DNA from 2 places in the Kosakonia sp. MUSA4 genome. Region 2 is predicted to be linked to the other one. Evidence: riboswitches for the same ligand, from Rfam matches in the RefSeq annotation. Region 2 holds a riboswitch; the other holds the start of a gene.
What was found. A riboswitch is a leader RNA that binds a small molecule or an ion and turns the genes downstream of it on or off. The one in region 2 is predicted to bind cobalamin.
Positions count from the first base shown of each region.

Region 1: another riboswitch for cobalamin. It lies ahead of C0557_RS15980 (cobyrinate a,c-diamide synthase); the one in region 2 lies ahead of btuB (TonB-dependent vitamin B12 receptor BtuB).

Region 1 is NZ_CP025697.1:3,364,959-3,372,367, forward strand. It holds gene cbiD (cobalt-precorrin-5B (C(1))-methyltransferase CbiD) at 1-912, opposite strand, end outside; gene C0557_RS15970 (cobalt-precorrin-8 methylmutase) at 909-1,541, opposite strand; gene cbiB (adenosylcobinamide-phosphate synthase CbiB) at 1,553-2,509, opposite strand; gene C0557_RS15980 (cobyrinate a,c-diamide synthase) at 2,506-3,885, opposite strand; cobalamin riboswitch at 3,985-4,167, opposite strand; gene C0557_RS15985 (L-threonine kinase) at 4,554-5,420, shown strand; gene C0557_RS15990 (DUF496 family protein) at 5,452-5,787, opposite strand; gene C0557_RS15995 (FUSC family protein) at 5,954-7,012, opposite strand; gene sbmC (DNA gyrase inhibitor SbmC) at 7,138-7,409, opposite strand, start outside.
Region 2 is NZ_CP025697.1:5,594,328-5,601,736, forward strand. It holds gene oxyR (DNA-binding transcriptional regulator OxyR) at 1-470, shown strand, start outside; gene sthA (Si-specific NAD(P)(+) transhydrogenase) at 453-1,853, opposite strand; gene fabR (HTH-type transcriptional repressor FabR) at 2,049-2,702, shown strand; gene C0557_RS26630 (YijD family membrane protein) at 2,702-3,067, shown strand; gene trmA (tRNA (uridine(54)-C5)-methyltransferase TrmA) at 3,105-4,205, opposite strand; cobalamin riboswitch at 4,323-4,492, shown strand; gene btuB (TonB-dependent vitamin B12 receptor BtuB) at 4,557-6,407, shown strand; gene murI (glutamate racemase) at 6,352-7,203, shown strand.

The sequences.
Region 1 (7,409 bases), 2.2 Mb from region 2:
CTTCAGCAGCAGATCATGCGGCGCGCCGAGCAGCGCCAGGTGTGCGACCAGCGTCTCCATCCGCGCATCCGCGATATGGCTGTGGGTATGAAAAATACCGGCGGCGATTTTCACCAGCTTGCCGGGATGGCCAACCAGTACGATCTGCCGGTAGCCCAGACGCACCGCCTCTTCAATCATGTAGCCAACGAAGTTGCTCATCGTCACTACCCGTTCGCCGGAGACGCCAAGCTGCTCACGCACGAAGCGCTCGCCGTGGTTGCCCGGGACGAGGATCACCCGTTCCATTCCGCCCGCGCGTTTTAGCTCCAGCTCCAGCGACAGCGAGCGTTTCCAGCTCTCTTCCGACATCGGCGTCACGATACCGGTGGTACCAATAATCGAAATACCGCCGAGAATGCCAAGCCTGCCGTTGTAGGTTTTCTTCGCCCGCTCTTCGCCTTCCGGGGCAAAAATTTCCACCTGCGCGCCGCGCGTGGGGCCAATCACTTCGCGTACGGCGGCTTCGATGGTCTGACGCGGCGTGCGGTTGATAGCCGCTTCCCCCACCGCCAGGCCAATACCTTTGCGGGTGACGGTACCCACACCTTCACCGCCGCGCAGAACAATCTGTTCATCATCGGTGAGCGTGACGCGGGCAAAGATCAGCATACCGTGGGTGGCATCCACATCGTCGCCGCCGTCTTTGCGAATGGCGGCAATCGCCTGCTGGCCTTCAATGTGCGGCGATTCCACATTCAGATGCAGGGTGACGCCGGAGGGGGTGACAATCGAGACCTGGTGAATGATGTGCTGGCGCAGCACCATCAACGCGGCGACTTTTGCCGCTGCGGTGGCGCAGGAGCCGGTGGTATAGCCTTTGCGCAGGGCTTTACCGTTGTGCCACACCGGGTCGTCGAAGGACTGGCTCATTGCGCCGCCTGCAAGTGATAGAGCAGCGCATTAATAATTGCCGCCGCCACATTGCTGCCGCCCTTACGACCCTGCGCGGCAATGGCGGGCAAACCGCTCTCTACCAGCGCTTCTTTCGATTCCGCTGCGCCAACAAAACCGACCGGCACGCCGACCACGCCGCTGACGGGCACCTTATGTTCCAGCAGGCGGAACAAAGCCGTGGGCGCATTGCCGAAAACAAAGATTTTCTCTTCCGCTTCCGTCAGCGCCAGATCGACCGCCGCCATCGAACGGGTGATCCCCTCCTCTTTGGCTTTACGTACTACGCGTGGATCGGAGATATAGCAACGCACTTCGCCGCCAAACTCCGCCAGCAGCCGCTTATTAATGCCGGCAAGCGCCATCGTGGTGTCGGTATAAAGGGTGCAGCCTTGCGTTATCGCCCCGCACAAGCGTTGCAGCGCATCACTGGAAAACCACAAAATATCGAGCCAGTCGAAGTCAGCGGTGGTGTGGATGACCCGTTTGATTACCGCCTCATGCAGCGGGCTGGCAAAACGAAAATCGGGGCGGGTTTGCTGGATAATCTCGCCGATAATGACAAAACTTTTGGCTTCAATAGCCTGCGGTTGCTGCAAATAATCCATCGTCTTCATCCTTATGCGCCCGCGAGGGCAAGGTGTATCAGCGCAAACAGCGCCAGCGCCAGCATGGCGGCAAGCCACATCATGCGAATAGTGCGCGGAATGTCATCCGGCGTAATGGCGCGGAGCTCATCGCCAATCCACGGTTTTTCGACCCGCTGGCCGAAGTAGTCATTTGGCCCGCCAAGCCGCACGCCAAGCGCCCCGGCCACGGTGCCTTCAGGCCAGGCGCAGTTGGGGCTGCTGTGGTTGCGCCGATCGCGAAAACCGATACGCAGCGCATTGCCCGCGTCATTACCTGCGAGCCATGCTGCCATGCTGAGTAACAGCCAGCTCAGACGCGCCGGGATAAAGTTGGCGACATCATCCAGCCGCGCGCTGACCATGCCGATCGCACGGTATTTTTCATGCTTGTAGCCCACCATCGAATCCAGGGTATTGACCGCTTTGTAGGCCATTGCCAGCGGCGCGCCGCCGAGCAGTAAAAAGAACAGCGGCGCGATAACGCCATCGACGGTGTTTTCCGCGACGGTCTCAACTACCGCGCGGGTGATTTGCGGCGGCTGGAGCTGCGCGGTATCGCGACCGACAATCCACGACAGCTTTTCGCGGCTTTCAGCAAGCGAACCGGAGCGCAGCGCCTGCTCCACTTCCCGCGCCATATCCGCAAGACAACGCGTGGCAAGCAGGGTGTAAATCATCCACACCTCCACGCACCAGCCGAACCACGGATGGATTGCCTGCGCCAGTGCGAGCACGCCCCAGGCAACGCTCCAGGTGATGCCCACCACCAGCAGCCACATCACGCCGCCGCCGATGCGCAGCGCGGTATCGCTGCGGCACACTCGCCGGACGGCGCTTTGCACCAGGTTAATCAGCGCGCCGATCCAACGCACCGGATGCGGCCAGTGCGGCGGGTCGCCAAGGAAGCGATCGAGCAGAAATGCGACACACCAGGCCAGCAGCGTCATGACGCCCTCCTGGCGGCGGCAAACCAGTGCTCCAGCATCGCTGGACGCTGGGCGAAATGCAGATGTAAATAGCTGGCAAAAGTGTTGCCCACCTGCCAGCCGCCCTGCCAGCGCTTCAGCACTTCGCCATCGCGCGTTTTATGGCACGCCAGCACGGCATCGACGCGCGGGGTGAAATCGGAATAGTGAAACTCGTGGCCGCGCAGGGTTTCCCCTTCGCCAGCAAGTAAGGTCTGCTGCGTTGCGCGGGCTTCGCAGTAACCAAAGCGGGTGAGCTTGCTGCCCATCCGGCTGTGACCGGGGATGGCGCCGACCATCGGCCACTCATCGCCTGCGGCATCCACCAGCGTATCGCCGAGATACATCAGGCCGCCGCACTCGGCATAGATCGCCACGCCACGCCGGTGCGCGGCGAGAATGGCATCGCGCATCGGCTGGTTTGCCGACAGCGTGCGCGCGTGCAGCTCCGGATAACCGCCGCCCAGCCACAGCATCTGGCATGTGGGCAACTCATGGTCATGCAGCGGGCTAAAACGCACGATGCGCACACCGGCATGTTCAAGCAGTTGCAGATTATCGGCATAGTAAAAGTTGAAGGCTTCGTCGTCGGCCAGCGCCAGCTCCAGCCCTGCGCCCGCCTCTGGCGCGGGCATGGCAGGAAGCGCCCCCTGCGGCAGCGCGGTGACCTGGCTCAGGGCGAGTAAGCGGTCAATATCGAGGGTCTGTTCCAGGCGCGCGGCAAACGCCTGCCATGGCTGTGCGTTAACGACCGACTCGCGGGCAGTGACCAGACCAAGATGACGTTCCGGCAGCGCCACGCCGGGAGCAACGGGAACATATCCCAGCACCGGCAAGTCGCAGTAATACTCAATGGCGTGTTTCAGCAGTTGAAAATGGCTGTCGCTGTTTACCCGGTTGACGATCGCTCCGGCAATGCGCAACTGCGGGTCAAAGCGCTGAAACCCCATCACCGTGGCGGCAATTGAGGTGGATACCGCTTTGCCATCAACCAGCAGGATCACCGGAAGCGCAAGCTGTTTTGCCAGCGCCGCGCTGCTGCAATAATTGGGGTCGGTGCCGTAGCCATCGTAAAGCCCCATCACGCCCTCAATAACGGCGACATCGGCGGCGGTGAAATGTTGGCGAAACAGCGCATTTAACACAGGCGTCGGCAGCATAAAGCTGTCGAGATTACGGGAAGCCACGCCGGTAACGGCGCTGTGCCAGGCGGTGTCGAGGTAGTCCGGCCCGACTTTGAAGGGTTGCACGCGTAAACCGCGACGTTGCAGCACAGTGAGCAGCCCGAGCGTGACGGTGGTTTTCCCACAGCCGCTGCCGGTTCCGGCAAGGATAAAGGCGCTGCGTCTGTCTGACATTCCTGTAACCCCGTAGCGGGCAGGAAGAACGGAGCCAGGACGCGAGTTGACCCGGTCTTTCGACCGTACGCGACTGAGCAACCCACTTCCCACCGAAGTTGTTGATAATGTCCATCAGGCCGGTCTTCTGGCTTAGCGTCATCCTCGCCCGTCCTTCCCGATCTTACGATCAGTGGCGATTACGGGGTCGTCAGCATTACAGCAGCGGGGGCTGCGGGGGATTTACACCCCCTTCCCAGCCGCAAAATACATTTGCGGCAAACCTGATAGATTTTTAATCACGGCGCGTCATTATCACCCTGATTTTTCCCTGTACGAACTATATCGCAGCAGGGAAATAAAAACGGGTTCAGTTTATCTTTGAGCAAATAATAATTTGTTGCGCTATGACAATTTATTGCTCACCCTTTTCATCAACTCCCGGCATATTAAGGCATCAGAGAGTTCTCAAGCGCATCCGGAATAACAAAATATTGCTAACGGTAATTTAATCGCCCGCAATATTTGCATTATTTTGCAGACGAAATGCCTGCGGCGTCAGTTGACAGGTCTGGCGAAAAACATTGCAGAAATAGCGGGTCTGCGAGAAATCTAAATTGCGCGAAATTCTGGCGTTCGCCGGGTCGAAGTGACACTATCCGGGCTTTGATTGTGAAGGGAGTTACAGCGTGGCGTTGGCGCACTGTCCCGCATCGTGCGGTGAAATAATCCAGGGCTGGATCCTGGGAGGTGAAAAGCTGGTCTCCTGTCCGGTGGACTGGTACAGCAGTGTCGAAGTCACCCACGGCAAACCTCGGGTGGATGAACGGCCGCTGGTGCGTCGTATGGTTAACCAGCTCCTGGCGCACTGGCAGCTACCTGCCACGCTGGCGCACACATTGCGCATCGAGTGTCACTCTACCATTCCCCTGGCCAAAGGCATGGCCAGCAGCACCGCGGATATTGCCGCCGCCGCCGTGGCAACGGCCCGTCATCTTGAGCAACCGCTGGATGAGAAAACGCTGGCGCAACTGTGCGTGGCGCTGGAGCCGACCGACAGCACGATCTTTTCGCGCCTGACCCTGTTCGATCACAATAGCGCTGAAACGCAGATTACCTGCGGCAGTTTGCCGGAGTGTGACGTGCTGCTGCTTGAAAGCCCGCTAACCCTGACCACTGCCGCTTATCATCGTCTGCCACGCCAGCGGGCACTGCTGGAAAATGCCCCTACGCTGGATAATGCATGGCGCCTGTTGCAGCAGGCCTGCGTGGAAAATGATGCCGCGCGGCTGGGAGAAGCTGCGACGTTAAGCGCGATTGCCAGCCAGGCGCTGCTGCCAAAACCGGCGTTTCCCACCCTGCTCGAGCTGGTGGAGCGTTGCGATCTGTATGGACTGAATGTTGCTCACAGCGGAAGTGTGGTCGGGCTACTGCTTAATAGCCAGCGCCATGATGTGGAAAGCATTCGTCGGGAATTGAAAGAGACCGGGTTGACGGCGCACTGGCCGCAAAACTATCTGCTGAAAATGGTGGCAGGAGGCGTGCTGGAAGGGTGAGAGGCGCACCTCTCACCGCTCGCTGGAGGCGTTATTCCACTTTTGGCTCAATCGGCTTCAGTTCGCCCATGGTTTTGAGTTTTTTGGAGATTTCGCGGCGCTCTTTCGACAGTTCAGCATTTTTGATGATGTAATCATCCACGCGATCTTCGTAGTCGGTCTTCATGCTGGCGATAATGCCCTGGATCGCTTCTACGCTCATACCCGGTTTAATGTAGTCGCTCAGGTTGTCCAGCAGCAGCACGCGCTTCTGGTTATCACGGATCTTCTTCTCCACGTCCTGGATTTCACGCTGCAATTTATTTTTGCGGCGGAACAGACGCACAAACTCCAGAACATCCTGGAATGAAGGCTTACTTGTTTCCATTTTTACACCCCTGATAATGTGAGACTCGGATTCGTTAAAGCAACCACCTTAGAGGCAAACCTACCCAATGTGGTCGCATAAGACAATGGTTTTTCCTGTCGGCTATCATAACCGCAAATGTAGCTGAATCGAAACAACCCAACAACGGCATCGGGTTATCTGGCCGTTATTTGCGCAACGCCCGGCAGATCAAATGTGACAGCAGTTCCAGTTGGCGGGCCAGCTCCATGCTTAGCCAAACGTAACCGTGAATCGAGGTTTCAGCCAGCGCATCGCCTTTATGCTCACGGCTCAACTGGCGCAATTCCGCCACAATCTCACTGAGCTTTTCAGTATTGGCCAGAATCGGCTGCGGGTTGCCTTCATACAGCGCATGCGCAATGGTCAGCAGCGTTTGCTGAGTCATCTGCTGCGTATCCTGCAGCGTACGTGCGTTGATCATCACAAAATGGCTGGTACGTGAGCTCCAGTGAGCATTGATTTGCAGCTCCAGCATGCAGACCATATTGCGGCTGACGGTCTGGATGGCTTCGAAAATCGCCTTTTGCAGATGCGTCTCTTTGCAGGCGGGCGTGATCAGTCCGCGCATCTTCACCACGTCGTTGAGGATTTTTTGCAGATGTTTTTCCAGCCGCGGCCGTTCAACCAGGTTACGGGAGAAACCCGCCTGATAAACGCGGTTGAAGGCGGTAACGTAGTTGGCCATCTGAATACGCCAGTGCAAAAATGCCCGCTGCGGCCAGATGCCGGTAAACAGCATCGCCAGCAGTGAACCGATAATCACATCGCCGCTGCGCCACAGCGCGGTATGCATATCACCTGGCGGCGCGCCAACCACCACCGATAGCGTAATGCCAATGAGCAGCGCCTGGTAAGGCTTTTTGCCCAGCGCCAGCCAGCCACAGAGAAACATCGCCACCGCGCACCACAGCAGCATCACGGGCAGCGAGAGAAGCTCTAGTTTTAATGCCACCAGACCCAGCGCCGCACCCAAAATTGTGCCGCCAATGCGTTCAAATGCGCGCGGAACCACGTTTCCCCAAAAGGAGATCGGCCCCATCAACACCACCAGCGTGATCAGTGGCCAGGTTCCCTCTGGTACCTCCAGCAGACGGATCAGCAAAAAGGTCAGAATAAAAGCCAGCGCGATACGCACACCGTGTACGACACGATAATGGCGGTAAAGACGAATTTCGAAAGGACTGAGTGATTTGTCGCGACGCACAGTCGCTTCTCCCGATTGAACCGACAAAGGCGCAATTGTAGGATTTTTCGGACTCAGATAGCACCCTCTGCGATAAAAAAAGAGGCGACAGCGCTTCCTGTTGCCTCTTCCGGTTATTTTATCGCTTACAGATTTTTCGACTCAACCGGGATATGCATGTCGATTTCCCAGTAACCATCCTGCTGCGCATCGTTCAGGTAGACTTCAAAGCAGGGACCCGCAGCAATTTGCACGGATTGATCGCTAAGCAGTTCATCAAAGAAGAGATCCCAGCACGCTTCGAACTCTTCGTTGTACACCCGCGCCTGCGCCACGGCGTACTGGCCGCCGGGAATGTCGGTGAGAATCACTCCTTCGCTATTTGCCGGGATTTGAAAGCCAGCATCGACGGTGATAG
Region 2 (7,409 bases):
AAGAGAGCGAAGCCTTTATTGAAGTGCCGCTGTTTGATGAACCGATGCTGCTGGCGATTTATGAAGATCATCCATGGGCGAACCGCGAGTGCGTGCCGATGGGCGATTTGGCTGGTGAAAAGTTGCTGATGCTGGAAGATGGCCACTGCCTGCGCGATCAGGCGATGGGTTTCTGCTTTGAAGCCGGGGCAGACGAAGATACGCACTTCCGTGCGACCAGCCTGGAAACGCTGCGCAACATGGTGGCGGCAGGGAGTGGCATCACATTACTGCCCGCGCTGGCTGTGCCGCGTGAGCGTAAACGTGATGGCGTGGTTTATCTGCCGTGCATTAAGCCGGAACCGAAACGCACTGTCGGCCTGGTTTATCGCCCGGGTTCACCGCTGCGCAGCCGCTATGAGCAGCTGGCAGAGGCCATCCGCGGTGCAATGGATGGCCATTTCGATAGCGCGTTAAAACAGGCGGTTTAAACCATTTAGCGCGGCAACCCGATAGGCTTCCGCCATTGTCGGGTAGTTAAAGGTGGTATTAACGAAGTACTCAATCGTGTTACCGCCACCTTTCTGCTCCATAATCGCCTGGCCGATATGAATAATTTCGGCCGCGCGCTCGCCAAAGCAGTGGATCCCCAAAATTTCTTTCGTTTCGCGGTGGAACAAGATCTTCAGGGTGCCGACATTCATACCGACAATTTGCGCCCGCGCCAGGTGTTTAAACTGTGCGCGGCCCACTTCGTACGGTACTTTCATCGCGGTCAGCTGTTGCTCGGTTTTACCGACAGAGCTGATTTCCGGAATGGTGTAGATGCCGGTCGGGATATCTTCAATCAGGTGCGCTGTCGCTTCGCCTTTAATCATCGCCTGCGCGGCGATACGCCCCTGATCGTAAGCCGCTGACGCCAGGCTTGGGTAGCCAATCACATCGCCCACCGCATAAACGTGCGGCAGCGCGGTCTGGTACATACTGTTGACCTTCAACTGCCCGCGACCATCGGCTTCCAGACCAATGTTACCCAGCTTCAGGCTGTCGGTATTACCCGTACGGCCGTTAGCATAGAGCAGACAATCGGCTTTCAGTTTCTTGCCCGATTTGAGGTGCATGATGACGCCGTCTTCCAGCGGCTCGATACGCTCGTACTCTTCGTTGTGACGGATAACAACACCGCTGTTCCAGAAGTGGTACGAGAGCGAATCTGACATCTCCTGATCGAGAAACGCCAGCAGACGATCGCGGGTGTTGATTAGATCGACTTTGACGTTCATTCCCCGGAAGATCGACGCATATTCGCAGCCGATCACCCCGGCACCGTAGATAATGACATGGCGGGGTTCATGGTGCATATCGAGGATTGAATCGCTGTCATAGACGCGCGGATGGGTAAAATCCACATCGGCCGGATGGTAGGGGCGCGAGCCGCAGGCGATAACAAACTTCTCTGCGGTGATCGTTTCTACCGTGCCGTCGTGGCACTCCAGCGCCATCGTGTGGTCATCAATAAAATGGGCGTTGCCTTCAAGAATTTCACAGCGGTTACGCTCATAAAAGCCCTGACGCATGTGGGTTTGCTGATTAATCACGCTCTCTGCGTGGTTCAGGATATCCGCAAAAGAGGAGCGGAGGAGGCGGGTATGGTCGCTGTAGAGAGGGTTTTGGTTGAACTCGATAATGCGGCTAACGGCATGGCGCAACGCTTTCGACGGGATGGTTCCCCAGTGCGTGCAGCCGCCGCCGACGTTATGGTAACGCTCAACAACCGCGACCCGTGCTCCTTGTTTAACCAGACCCATAGCTGCGCCTTCGCCGCCTGGGCCGGAGCCTATTACAATTGCATCATAATCGTAGGAATGTGGCATGGTTAGGCTTACCTGTTCTTATACATAAAAGCAACATAAGACTAACATCAAAGCGGCAATCCCCCAATTATCGTTGTGCTATTTTCATGCAAAAAAGAAGAAACGACGTGTAAATAATCGGTCACAATCCAGTACGATCAGATCGGATTTTTCTCTGGTATATTGCCAGAAAGCCCCAGGAAGGATTCAAACATAGTGATGGGTGTAAGAGCGCAACAAAAAGAGAGAACCCGGCGTTCGCTGGTGGAAGCGGCATTTAGCCAATTGAGCGCTGAGCGGAGTTTTGCCAGCCTGAGCCTGCGGGAAGTTGCCCGCGAGGCAGGTATCGCGCCGACGTCTTTTTACCGGCATTTTCGTGATGTTGATGAGCTCGGCCTGACCATGGTGGACGAAAGCGGGTTGATGCTGCGCCAGTTGATGCGCCAGGCGCGCCAGCGTATTGCCAAAGGCGGCAGCGTGATCCGCACCTCGGTTTCCACCTTTATGGAATTTATTGGCAATAATCCCAATGCGTTTCAGCTACTGCTGCGTGAGCGTTCCGGAACGTCAGCCGCTTTCCGCGCGGCGGTTGCGCGAGAAATTCAGCACTTTATCGCGGAACTTGCCGACTATCTCGAACTCGAAAACCATATGCCGCGCGCCTTTACCGAGGCGCAAGCCGAGGCGATGGTAACGATCGTTTTCAACGCCGGCGCAGAGGCGCTGGATGTGAGCGCCGAACAACGTCGGCAGTTAGAAGAGCGGCTGGTACTACAATTGCGGATGATTTCAAAAGGCGCCTATTACTGGTATCGCCGCGAGCAGGAAAAACTGGCGCATCAACCGACGAGTGAAGCAAAGGATGAGTAATGAAACAGTCAGGTCAAGATAAAGGTACGTTGCTGCTGGCGCTGGTTGCTGGCTTATCGATTAACGGCGCATTTTCCGCTGTGTTCAGTTCGGTGGTTCCCTTTTCTCTGTTTCCGGTTATCTCGCTGGTGCTGACGGTCTATTGCCTGCATCAGCGTTACCAGAATCGCACCATGCCCGTTGGCCTGCCGGGCCTTGCCGCCGCCTGCTTTATTCTCGGCGTGCTGCTGTACAGTACGGTTGTTCGTGCTGAATACCCGGTGATCGGCTCCAACTTCCTGCCGGCCGTGCTGTCAGTGGTGCTGGTCTTCTGGATTGGTTTTCGCCTGCGCAGCCGTAACCGCAAACACGAGGCATCGGAGTGATTTTTCCCTCTCCTTTACGGGAGAGGGATGAGAGATTTTACTTTCTGGTCAACAGAACGCCGCACTCCATATGGTGCGTGTAAGGGAACTGATCAAATAGAGCCAGACGCGACACGTTGTGCGTCTGGTTTAATGTTTCGAGGTTCTTGCACAGCGTTTCCGGGTTGCAGGAGATGTACAGAATGCGCGGATAGGCCTGCACCATTTTTTCAGTTTCCGCATCCAGCCCGCTGCGCGGCGGATCGACGAAGATCGTTTCGCACTGGTAGCTTTTCAGATCGATCCCCTGCAAGCGGTTAAAGGCACGCACGCCATTCATCGCCTGCGTGAATTCCTCCGCAGACATACGAATGATTTGTACATTATCAATATGGTTGGCGGCGATGTTGTACTGCGCAGCGGCGACAGAAGGCTTGGCGATTTCCGTGGCCAGCACGCGGTTGAAATTGCGCGCCAGCGCCAGCGAGAAGTTGCCGTTACCACAATACAGCTCCAGCAAATCGCCGCTGGCATCGCGGGTGACATCCTGCGCCCATTCCAGCATCTGAATATTCATTGCCGCGTTAGGTTGGGTAAAACTGTTTTCCACCTGGCGGTAGATCATCTCTCTGCCACCAACCGGCAGGCGTTCATCGACATAATCCTGATCGAGCTCGATTTTGGTTTTTGTGGCGCGGCCAATCAGTTGCACATTCAGGTTTTGCGCCCGCAGTGCATCGCGCAACTGGGTGGCGGCTTCATGCCACTCGTTATCCAGCTTTTTGTGATACAGCAGCGTCACAATCGCCTGATTGCTCATGGTGCTCAGGTAGTCGATCTGGAACAGCTTGTGGCGCAGCGTGTGGTTGCCGCGCACGGCATCAATCATTACCTTCATTAATACGTTAATCAGCTCGCTGGCCGCCGGGAAGCTGTCGACGCGGATACGCGATTTTGTCTGCTGATCGAAGATGATGTGGTAGAGATCGTCCCCGTCATGCCAAATCCGGAACTCGGCGCGCATGCGGTAATGGCTGACCGGCGAGCGGAACACCTCCGGAAGCGGCGCGGAAAATGGCGTCATCAACGATTGCAGACGCACGACTTTTTCGGCCAGTTGGGCTTCGTATTGTTCTGTCGGCAGGTGTTCGGGGGTCATGATGCTTCCTGAGAGATTAAGAATAACGCGGCGATTGTAGGGATTGCTCACCGGATGTCCAGCGCTCGATGTTTTTGAAATACTCACTTAGCAGTCTGGACATCCATATGTAACAGAATGTAGCATCCGTGTTCCGGTCCTGTGAGTTAAAAGGGAATCCAGTGTGAATCTGGGGCTGACGCGCAGCGGTAAGGATTAAGGTGAGACAGCAGACACTGCCAGTGGTGGGAAGTCCTGTCTTGTTGTACCTCCAAGCCCGAAGACCTGCCGGAATACGTCGCATCTGGTGACATCATCGCGTGCTATTGATGGAACCTGCGGCATCCTTTTTATTTTGTGGATGCTCTCACAATGATTAAAAAAGCTTCGCTGCTGACGGCGCTCTCCGTCACGGCATTTTCCGGCTGGGCGCAGGATAGCAGCTCAGACAATTTGGTGGTGACAGCAAATCGTTTTCAACAATCGGCTAAAACCGTGCTGGCACCGACCGAGGTGGTGACGCGCGAGGATATCGATCGCTGGCAATCCCGTTCACTCATCGATGTGCTGCGCCGTTTACCGGGCGTGGATATCGCGCAAAACGGTGGGCTGGGACAAACAGCGTCCGTTTATGTTCGCGGTACGGAAGCAAAACATCTGCTGCTGCTGATTGATGGCGTACCGGTGGCGCGTTCAGGGATTTCGAACGATCCCGAACTCAATCAAATCCCGCTTTCGCTGGTGCAGCGCGTTGAGTATATTCGCGGGCCGCGCTCTGCGGTTTATGGCTCCGGCGCGATTGGCGGCGTGGTCAACGTCATTACGATGACGGATAGCGAGAAATCCCAGGTCAACGCCAGCATGGGCTCGAAAGGTTATCAAACCTATGACGGCACTTTGCGTCAGCGTTTTGGCGATACGATGGTGACCGCCGCAGGTTCTTATACCAGTACGCGCGGATTCAACGTGCAGCCGGATTCGACATGGGATCATGATGCAGATCGCGATGGCTACCGCAATAAAACGTTCTGGGGCAGCTTACAGCATAAGTTCGATGACCATTTTGACGGTTTCTTCCGTGGCTACAACTTCAGCAATAATGTGGATTACGATCTGGGCAGTGCGCCGTTTTCGCCAGAGTACAGCGCGGATGAGCGCCAGTTGTATGTTCAGGGCTGGGATACCGGGCTGAATTTCAACCAGGGGATCTACTCCTCGCAACTGCTTGCCAGCTATCAAAAAAGCAAAGACTACAACTACAGCAGCATCTACGGCCGTTATAACGATGGCACTACGCTGGATGATATGGAGCAGCGTTACATTCAGTGGGGTAATAATATCGCGGTGGGTAAAGGCTCGCTGGGCGCAGGTGTCGACTGGAAGCAGGAGCGTCTGGTTTCATCTAATCAAAGCACGAGCGACAGCTACGATCGCGATAATACCGGCCTCTACCTGAACGGGATGCAGCAGTTTGGCGATGTCACGCTGGAGGCTTCCGGGCGCGAAGATAAAGATGATGCGTTCGGCTGGCACGGTACCTGGCAAACGGCTGCTGGCTGGGAGTTCGTGGAGAACTACCGCCTGACGCTCTCCTACGGCACGAGTTTTCTCGCGCCTTCGCTTGGCCAGCAGTACGGCGCGAAGCGCTTTGGCATTGCTTCCAACCCGGATCTGAAACCAGAAGAGTCAAAACAGTGGGAAGCGGGTGTGGAAGGATTAACCGGCCCGGTCGACTGGCGTCTGTCCGCGTACCGTTATGAGATCGATAATCTGATCACCTATAGCGATACGGCTTACTACAACATTAACGCTGCAACCATTAAAGGCGTTGAGTGGACAGGAAGCGTCGATACCGGCATCTTCTCGCATCGTGTGACCTTGCAGTACATCGATCCGCGTGATGACGAAACGAACGAAGTGCTGCCGCGCCGCTCAAAACGCCAGGCCAAGTACCAGCTCGACTGGTCTATCTTCAATGTGGATATGGATCTTGCGTGGGAATACTTCGGTAAACGCTATGACAATCGCACGTCAACGTATAACCCTGAGCAACGTGTTTTGCCGAGTTATAGTACGGTTGATCTATCTGCCTCATATCCAGTGACATCTCACCTTACAGTTCGTGGTAAAATAGCTAACTTGTTCGATAAAGAGTACGAGACAGCTTATGGCTACCAAACTGCAGGACGGGAATACACCTTGTCTGGCAGCTACACCTTCTGACGCGCGTCCCACCGTCCTGGTGTTTGACTCCGGCGTCGGTGGGTTATCCGTCTATGATGAGATTCGGCATCTCCTGCCGGATCTCCATTACATCTACGCTTTCGACAATGTTGCTTTCCCCTACGGTGAGAAAAGCGAAGAGTTTATCGTTGAACGTGTTGTCGAGATTGTTACCGCTGTTCAGGCGCAATACCCCCTCGCACTGGCTGTTATCGCCTGTAATACCGCAAGCACCGTCTCTCTTCCCGCGTTACGTGACAAATTCACCTTTCCTGTTGTTGGCGTAGTCCCCGCTATCAAACCGGCTGCGCGCTTAACGGCAAACGGTATTGTAGGTCTATTGGCAACGCGCGGTACTGTGAAACGTCCTTATACGCATGAACTGATTTCGCGTTTCGCAAATGAGTGTCGTATTGAGATGCTGGGGTCGGCGGAGTTGGTGGTTCTGGCTGAAGCGAAACTGCACGGTAAGGAAGTGCCGCTTGAAGAGCTACGCCACATCTTGCGTCCCTGGTTACGCATGAAAGAGCCGCCGGATACCGTAGTCCTGGGTTGTACGCACTTCCCGCTGTTGCAGGATGAACTGTTGCAGGTGCTGCCAGAGGGCACGCGGCTGGTGGATTCCGGTGCAGCCATTGCGCGTCGTACCGCCTGGTTGCTGGAGCATGAAGCGCCGGATGCAAAATCCGCTGGCGATAATATTGCGTACTGCATGGCGCTAACGCCTGAAACTGCACAGTTATTGCCCGTTTTGCAGCGCTATGGCTTTAAAACGCTCGAAAAACTGGCTGTTTAGGGCGTCGTTGAACAAAAAAGAGACGGTTGAAAACTTTTTTCAAATTAGGGGTTGTCAGCCGGAATTATCTCCCTATAATGCGCCTCCACTGACACGGCACAACGGCAAACACACCGGCCTGTCAGGTGAAGAAATCTGAAAATAATCAGTTGACTTCACGGCGGGAAAGCGTAATATGCACACCCCGCGCCGCAGCGAAAACACAG